DNA from 2 places in the Amycolatopsis speibonae genome. Region 1 is predicted to be linked to the other one. Evidence: predicted binding sites of a transcription regulator. Region 1 holds the regulator's gene; the other holds the start of a gene.
The links. Region 1 encodes HspR, which represses chaperone genes until heat shock. Its sites were predicted from a motif close to ANNTTGAGTNNNNNNNACTCAANNT; they were not measured.
Positions count from the first base shown of each region.

Region 2: a site for HspR is predicted at 1,280-1,304, ahead of ACFOSH_RS02170 (adenylate cyclase). Genes of this name have one in related genera too.

Region 1 is NZ_JBHRWK010000004.1:41,301-45,619, forward strand. It holds gene dnaJ (molecular chaperone DnaJ) at 1-691, shown strand, start outside; gene ACFOSH_RS01680 (heat shock protein transcriptional repressor HspR) at 697-1,125, shown strand; gene ACFOSH_RS01685 (AfsR/SARP family transcriptional regulator) at 1,334-4,319, shown strand, end outside.
Region 2 is NZ_JBHRWK010000005.1:21,153-25,471, reverse strand. It holds gene ACFOSH_RS02175 (hypothetical protein) at 1-309, opposite strand, end outside; gene ACFOSH_RS02170 (adenylate cyclase) at 311-1,279, opposite strand; gene ACFOSH_RS02165 (hypothetical protein) at 1,435-2,370, shown strand; gene ACFOSH_RS02160 (hypothetical protein) at 2,415-2,822, shown strand; gene ACFOSH_RS02155 (hypothetical protein) at 2,839-3,216, opposite strand; gene ACFOSH_RS02150 (hypothetical protein) at 3,240-3,749, opposite strand; gene ACFOSH_RS02145 (hypothetical protein) at 4,058-4,291, shown strand.

The DNA of each region.
Region 1 (4,319 bases):
GCCGCTGAGGCTGTCGAGCCCGGCGACCTGTTCCACCTGCGGCGGGAACGGCGCGAAGCCGGGGACCTCCCCGAGGACGTGTTCGACCTGCCAGGGCAGCGGGCTGGTCAGCCGGAGCCAGGGCGCGTTCGCGTTCTCCGAGCCGTGCCGCGACTGCCGCGGCCGCGGCACGATCATCGACGACCCCTGCCCGGAATGCGCGGGCGAGGGCGTCAGCACCCGCACCCGCACCCTGACCGTGCGGATCCCGCCGGGCGTCGCCGACGACCAGCGGATCCGGCTGGCGGGCCAGGGCGAACCGGGCAAGGGCGGCGCGCAGCCGGGCGATCTGTACGTCCGCGTGCACGTCGCGCCGCACGCGGTGTTCGGGCGCCAGGACCTCGACCTGACGATCGCCGTGCCGGTGTCCTTCGCGGAACTGGCCCTCGGCGGCACGATCACCGTGCCGACGCTCGAGGGCAAGGTCTCGCTGAAGGTGCCGCAGGGTACGGCGAGTGGTCGCGTGCTTCGCGTGCGCGGCAAGGGAATCGCGAAGCGGGACGGCTCGCAGGGCGACCTGCTGGTCACCCTGCAGGCGGCCATACCGTCCAAACTGGACGACAAGGCCCGTGAAGCGCTGGAGGCCTACGCGGAGGCCATGTCCGAGCACGACCCGCGACCGGAGATCACCGAACTTCTCGAAGGCAGGTGAGCACGATGTTCGGCGGGCTGCCGCACGGTGCGGACGAGGACACCCCGGTGTTCGTCATTTCGGTGGCGGCGCAGCTTTCCGGCCTGCACGCGCAGACCCTGCGGTCCTACGACCGCCATGGTCTCGTGTCGCCGGGCCGGACCTCCGGTGGTGGCCGTCGCTACTCCATGCGGGACATCGCGCTGCTCCGCGAGGTGCAGCGACTGTCCCAAGAGGACGGTGTCAACCTCGCGGGCATCAAGCGGATCATCGAGCTGGAAAACCAGGTCGACGCGCTCCGCGCCCGGATCGCCGAACTGACCGAAGAGCTCACGGCGGCGTACGTCACCGCCGAACAGACGGCCGCGGCCGTGCACGCCTCCTACCGCAAGGATCTCGTTCCCCTGCGGCAGCAGACCGCGCTCGTGGTTTGGAAGCCCAAACCCCGTCGCTGAAAACACGCGTTTAGTCCTCTGAATGCCCTGACCGTGGTCTGGCGCCGGAAGGCGTCCCCGGCATTCAGAGGACTAGACGCGTTTTGGTCGTTCCACGGCCGTTCGTGCACCGAAGCGGAGCCGAAGAGGCAATCCCGCGCTCCCCGGGCTCCACCGGCGTTAGCATCGAGTGGCGCCGACGGTCGTTGCGCCGGAGGGAGCGACGCGCATGGCGGCAGCGTGGCCTGGGGTGCGATTCGTGGTGCTGGGCCCGATGCGGCTGTACCGCCCGGACGGGGTGGCGATCCCCGTGGGAACGCCGAAACAGCAGGCGATGCTGGCCGCGCTGGCGCTCACGCCCGGCACGGCGGTGTCCCTCGGCAGGCTGACCGACACCCTGTGGGACCAGGACCTGCCCGCCCGCGCGGCTTCGACCGTCCGCACCTACGCCTGGAGACTGCGGCGGCTGCTCGCCACCGCCGGCGCCGGCGAAGACGTGCTGGTGTCGGCGGGCGACGGCTACCGGCTCGCCGTGCCGCCCTCGACGGTGGACGCCTCCCGCGCGGGGGAACTCGGTGCACTGGCTCAAGAAGCGCTGTCTTCGGGGGACGCGCACCAGGCCAGACAGGTGTTGTCGGAAGCACTCGCCCTGTGGACCGGCGAACCGCTCGCGGGAGTGCCCGGCCTGTTCGCCGAACAGAGCCGCCGGTGGCTGGACGAGTTGCACACCGCGCTCACCGAGCAGTACCTGGAGGCGGAGCTGAGGCTCGGTCACTACTACGAGGCGCAGCCGCGGCTGACCGGGATGATCGCCGAACATCCGATGCGGGAACGCCTCTACGTCCTGCTGATGCGCGCGCTCTACGGGATGGGCCGCCAGGTCGACGCACTGAGGGTCTTCCAAGACGCCCGCCGTGGCCTGGTGGAGACCCACGGTGTCGAGCCGGGCGCGGAACTGGTCGAGCTGCACGAGCGCATCCTCCGGGGAGAAGACGTCGTCGCGCCCGCCCCGCCGCAGGTGACCCTCTCTCCGCCCGCCGGACAGGAGGAGCCGCCGGGCCGATGGCGGCCGATCCCGGCGCAGCTCCCGCCCGATCTGCCGGACTTCACCGGCAGGCAGGACCAGCTCTCGGCCCTGCGGACGGTGCTGGAGACCGCCGACGGGCGGGCACCGGCGATGCTGGCGATCACCGGGATGAGCGGCGTCGGCAAGACCACCCTCGCGGTGCGTCTGGCACACGAGATCCGCGAGCGCTATCCGGACGGGCAGCTGCACGTCGATCTCGGCGACCTCGACCAGGTCGGGGAGCCGGTGACCGGCCCCGACCTGCTGGAACTGCTGCTCGCCGGGCTGGGTGTGCCGTCGAACCGGTCGCCGGGGAGCCTCGCCGAGCGGCGCGGGCTGTGGCGTTCGCTTCTCGACGGCCGCCGGTTGCTCATCGTGCTCGACAACGTCGCCGACGCCGCGCAGATCCGCGACGCGCTGCCCGGTACGCCCGGCTGCGCGGTCCTGATCACCAGCCGCGCCAGACTCGACGGCCTGCCCCTGCTCACCCAGGTCAACCTCGACGTCTTCAGCCCGGATGAGGCGCTCGAACTGGTGCGTCGGGGGGTCGGCGCGCGACGGCTGGAAGCGGAACCGGACGATGCCCTCGACCTCGTCACCGCCTGTGGCCTGCTTCCCCTGGCGGTGCGGATCGTGGCCTCGCGTCTCGCGGCGCGGCCGCACTGGACCCTGCGGTCCATGGTCGAACGCCTGCGGGACGAGCGCCGCCGGATCGCCGAGCTGCGGGCCGGGCCCCTCGCCATCGAGGCGGTCTTCGAAGTCGCGTACCGGCAGCTCGCCGAGCCGCTCGCCCAGGATTTCGTGCTGCTCACCGCTGTCGCCGGGGGCGAGTTCACGCTGCCGGAAGCGGCGGCGGTCCTCGGCGTGCCCCCGGCCGAGGCCGAAACGCGGCTGGAGGTGCTGGTCGACGCGTCCATTTTGGACGGTACGGTGCCCGGCCGGTTCCGCGTCCACGAGCTCCTGGTCTCGTTCGGCCGCGGCCGTGATCGCGACGCGGACGGCGAATTGGCCGCGCTCGATCGGCTGCTGTCGCTGTTGACGGCCACGGCGCGCACCGCGTTCGCGCACGCCGTGCCCGGCGATCCCACCGGGGACGTGCTCGGTCCGCGCTCGCCCAGCACAGCCGGGACGCCGATCGCCGACCTGCGGGCGGCGAGGGACTGGGCGTCGGCGGCCGGGGACACCGTGGTGGCGGTCTGCGCGCGAGTCGTCGAAATCGGCTCGGTTCCGCTCCTGGGCACCGCGATCGACCTGCTCATCGCGATGAGCCCGTTCGCCGTGGAAGCCGGGGCGCGAAGGCTGGACGCCGCCGCGGGCACCCTCGCGAGAGCGGCCGCCCGTGTTCCCGAACCGGCGGGGCCGGGACGGCGGGCGCGCCACCGCCTCCTCGGCCGGGCCGAATTCCTGTGCAGCACCGTCGCGTTGCGCACGGGGACGCACACCGACGTCGAGGCCCACGCCCGGCGCGCGGTGACCGCCGCGACCGAGGCCGACGACCCGGCGATCCTCCGGCAGGCGCTCAACAACCTCGGCCTGGCCGCCCAGCTCCGGCACGACTACCGGCTCGCGGTCCGGTGTTTCGAGCGGTCCGCCGAACTCGCGCGGCGGCTCGGGCACGGCTCCGGCGCGGTGACCAGCAGCCTGAACTCGGCGCACGCCCTGCTGCGCGGTGGCGACCCGGCGAACGTCCTCGCCGTCTGCGAGTCGGCGCTCGCCGTGGCGCGGGAGATCGGTGACGCGCCGGGGATCGGCTACGCGCTCTACGTGCTCGGGCTCGCGAACCACGCGCTCGAACGCTACGAAGCCGCGTCCGCGCACTTCACCACGTGCGTCGAGAGCTGCCTGGCGGCCGGCATCCGGGACCGGGCGGCGCACGCGCTCTTCCGGCTCGCCGAGACCTTGCTGGCACTGGGGCGGGCCGAAGAGGCGGCTGCCGAGGCCCGGTCGGCGTTGCGGCTCTGCGAGGAGCTCGGCACCCGGCGGGACCAGGCCAACGCGCTGCTCGTGCTCGGAAAAGCCCTTGCCGCGCTGGGAAACCCGTGCGAAGCCGAAGTCCGATTGCACCAGGCCCATACGCATTTCGTCGCGCTCAACCTGCCCGAAGCCGACGACACGGCACGGGCGATCGAAGAGCTTTCGAACAACGCGC
Region 2 (4,319 bases), on a different contig from region 1:
GTCGGCGAGATAGCCCCGGCGCTTCAGCAGACCGTGCAGTTTGCCGAGCTTGCCCTGCATGATCCGCGGTACCCGGCGCATCGAGCCGGTGACGTCGAACAGCACCGCGATCGGCGTCGAATCGGTATGGTCGGCCGAATCCCGGCATTCCCGTACGGCGTTCTTCGGGTCGAGCGCGGCCGCGGCCTTCCAGTCCTTCGCGGGTTTGGCGCGGAGATCGGCGCTGTAGCCGAAATCGTCCTCGCCCTTGGCCGCGCGGAAGGTCTTCGCGGCGGCGTAGGCGTTGTCGTCCCAGTGTCCGTGTCCCATGTCAGGCTCCTGTCTCGGGGATGGTTAAGGGGCGGAAGGTGCGGGGGCCGTACAGCTCGCCGAGCAGGTCGTCGTACTCGTCGAGCAGATCGACGGCTTCGGGTCGCTGTGCCGGGTCTTCTTGCGTGCACCACGTGGCGAACGCACGCTGCCGGGTTTCCGCAGGCGCCAGCAGGGAAAGCATCAGTTCGTGGAGCATGTGGACGTCGGTCGCCGCGGTCATCGAAAGTCCCTTGTGGACTTCGGGCGGGTATCGGAGGGAGTTGTCCGCCGCCAGCGGAAGCGCCCCGTCTTCGACCGCGAAGGACCAGCCGATCAGGACGATCCCGTGCCGTCCGGGGTGGACGAGCACGTTGTCCGCGGTGAGATGGCCGTGGACGACGCCGGCGCGGTGCGCGCCCGCCACGGCGCGCAGCAGGCGCCGGTGCATCCAGGCGTAGTCGCGGCCCTCGAGTCCGGCAGGGAAGGCCTTCGCGATGTCGGCGAGGGTGACGAACCCGTCGACGAGCGGATCGAGGACGCTGAACGCGCGGTCGCCCCGCGCCACCGGACCCGAGGTGTCGAGCAGCCGCGGGTAGTAGGGACGCAGCCAGCGGTGCCGTTCGGTGAAGCCGTCGAGCGTGCGCAACGCCGCCCATTCGGCGTGGATCAGCGGGTTGAGCGCCGGGTCTCGGACGAGTTTGACCAGGTGAGGGCCGGTGGTGCGGTAGGTCGTCGAGACACTGCCCACCGCGTGCGGGGCGGTGAGGGTGTAGGCCGAGGTCGCCGTCGTGACGGTCTGGCGCCGGGCACGTTTCCAGTCGGAGTGAAGACGATTGAGGGTGGCGGCCGCCCGGTGGGCGCGGGGGTCGCCGGGGTTGCGGTCGGGGTGGAGCGCGGCCGCCAAATCGCGGTAACGGTGGTGAGTGAACAGAGTGGCCGCATCGATCGAACTCTCGACCACTGTCACGGCGTCGTCCCCGGTGAGCATGGTTTGAGTCTAGACGACTCTTACCTCGGCCCGCAAGGGGCCCCCGGTGGGCGAGGAGGACGAAATGACCGCGGAAATGGTGGGCGTAGGTACAAATCCCGTGCCGTCGGACCACGTCGAAGAATAGACTGGATCGGTCGGACAAGGGGGTGTCGATGACTTTTCGGGAAGTGTCTCCAAAAGGCAAGACGCGGCCGGAAACGGTGGCCGTTCTGGTCGTGCTCGGAATCGTCCTGGGATTCATCGCGGCTTTCGCCGGACGGTGGGTCGTCGAAGGGCTGGCCGATTCTTACGACGTGCGCGCGGTGGTTTCCGTATCGGACTCCACGACGACCGAAGGGCAGAACGGTCCGCACACCACCTACGAGACCCTGGCGATCACCGAGGACGGCCGCGCGATCGAACTGCCGACGGATCGGGCGTTCGGTCTCGCGGAGCCGGTGGTCGCGAAGCTCTCCTCGGTGACCGCCAGGGTGTTGTCCGTGCGCGGGGCCACCGCGGTCGTGGAGGTCCACCATCCGTGGGAGAAGACCGCGGTGATGTCGATCGGCGGAGCGCTCTTGATGCTCGGGGCCGTCGTGGCGTTCTCGGTCGTGAGGCCGGTGACCGCGCGGAAGTCGCTGTCGTTCCTGGCAGGCTTCGTCTTCGCCGCGTATGTCGTGCTGGCGCCACTCGGTTTCGGCGGGACGGCGTACCGCGACGCGGCAGATCCCGTCCCGAACCTGTGGGAACACCGCCGTGAGGCGTGGGGGCCGCCGCCGGTGATCGGCAAGGGGCAGACAGCCGCGTCCGGGGACTCCGCCGTGCGTGTCGTCGACAGCCTGCCGAAACCGCCCGAAGGGGCCGAGGCGTGGCTGAGTGGATTCCACGTCCTCACCTTGCGGATCGAGGCGTCCCGCCTGGGCGATACGGCACTGGAGCTGTCAGCCGACGAGCACGGCGCCCCGCGGCGGGTCGGTGACTGCGCGGGTGCTCCCGGCGCGTTCGAGGGCACCGCGGGTCTCGTCTGTTTCGTGGTCCCACCCGGATATCAGCCGAAGTACCTGGTCGTCGGCAAACTCGACCGGGAAACCCTGTTGTCTCTTCGTTGATCGAGGAAAGGAATTCAGTGCCGGGCAAACCGCGGAATTCCAGAATGCTTTTCCAGGTGCTGGCGGCCGGGATCCCGTATGTCGTCCTCTTGTGGTTCGTCTGGGGGGCCTTCGGTGACCACGTCGGTGAATTGAGAACCGGCGAGGACGTCACGGTCACCGATGTCTCGGGATGCACGGAGGAGGGATCGCCGATGAGCGGTCAGATCCCCTACTGTGCGGGTGACTGGCGGTTCGACGACGGGCGAACCGGTCGCGGGCAGATCGAGGGTGCCAGGGTCGCGGAGGGCGACAGGATCTTCGCCGGCGACGGATTCGTCTACCCGTCGAGGTCTTCGCTGATCTGGCGACTGTCGGTGGGCGGGGTGGTCGGCCTGATCCTGCTGGGCATGGCGATCGGCCTCGGGGTCCTGTACCGGCTGGACCGGACCCGGCAGCGTCGCGAGAAGTGACGCCGCCGGGTGCCCGTCAGAGCCGGGTCGCTTCGATCTGCCGCTCGTCCTCGGTGGAACAGCTCGTCACCGGATCGTTCGGCCCGCTCCCGCAGGTCCAGGAACCGATCACCACCGGCCCGGGGCCCTGCGGCGAAGCGGCTTCGGCGGGCGTCAGCTTGGTGAAGTAGTCCGTGAGCACCTGGGTCGCTTCGGCGCACTCGGTCTTTCCGTGCGCGACGACCTTGTTCTTCGAACCCTGGGGCCCGGCCACCTCTCCACAGGGTGTTCCGGCGGCGACCGGCGCGGCCGCGGGGGAGGACGGCTGCGGCGCGGCCGCGGGGGCGGGATCGGCGCCGCAGCCGCTCAGCAGGACGACGGCGAGCGCGGCGGGAACTACGGCGAGGCTCTTCATGGGCCCTTCTTCTCGGGGGTGGTTCATTCGACGGGGACGACGGCGGCGAACACGTTCTGCTCGCCCTTGCTGCAATTGGTGCCGCCTTGCGCGGCGGGGGCGCCGGAGACGCACAGCCAGCCGTCGACGGTCTCGCTGACCGGCTCGTCCGAGCCCGCGGACTGGCGTCCGGCGATCCTCTTGTGGAACGAGCCGACGATCCCGGTCGCGTCCGCGCAGGAGACCCCGGGCCCGTTGAGCACCTGAAGGGTCAGCCCGCTCGCCGCGGTCACCGTGCCGCACGAACCCTGTACCGGTTCAGCCGGCTTCGGCTTGGGGGCGGGATTCGGGGCGACGGAAGAACTCGGCGCGGTCTGGGACGGGATCGGCGGTAGCGACGGGCTGGTCACGACCGAGGGGAGAACAGGCGGCGAGGCCGACATCGAGGTGACAGGCGGTGGCGGAGCTTCGCCCGAACAGGCGGCGAGCGTTCCGGCGACGGCGCAGGCCGCGAACAGGCGCCGCCAGGTTCCCGTGGTCGTCGAGACGGGCAAGGCGATCCTTTCGTCGGCCGGTCGTGGCCGGCCCATTCTGACCCGGCCGGGCCCGATGCCGTGGCATTGAGCCACGTTCGATTCGCGGGAGGTTATCGCGCCGACGGCGCGGCGGTACGCGAGGACCGCCCAAGTACTGTCCATTGTGGACAATTAACATGCCGTTCACGGCGTGACAACACCCTGCTGTCGTCGCGAACCGATCGGACGAATCCGGCCCGGAACCGTTAACACGCGGGCCCGTTCTGCCGAAAACAAAGGTAGCGCTCCGGCGTGTCCCAGTCCCCGTCACCGAAACCGTGAGAGCGATGAAGACCGACGAACAGACCGATCCCGCGTCACCCCAGGCCACCGCACCGGCGAACACGGAGCTGCCACCGACGGCACCGTGCACCGTCGTCTGGTGCGGCGGCCGCCCGTACGTCCTCGAGAGCTCCGCCGGCCACACCCGCTGGATGGGCACCGACCACCGAGGCAGGCCCGTGGCGCTGACCAGCGCGGACCTGCAACGCCGCGGCTGGACCCACACCCGGGCCAGCTGACGCGGGAGGACCTGCCGCCGCTGGATAG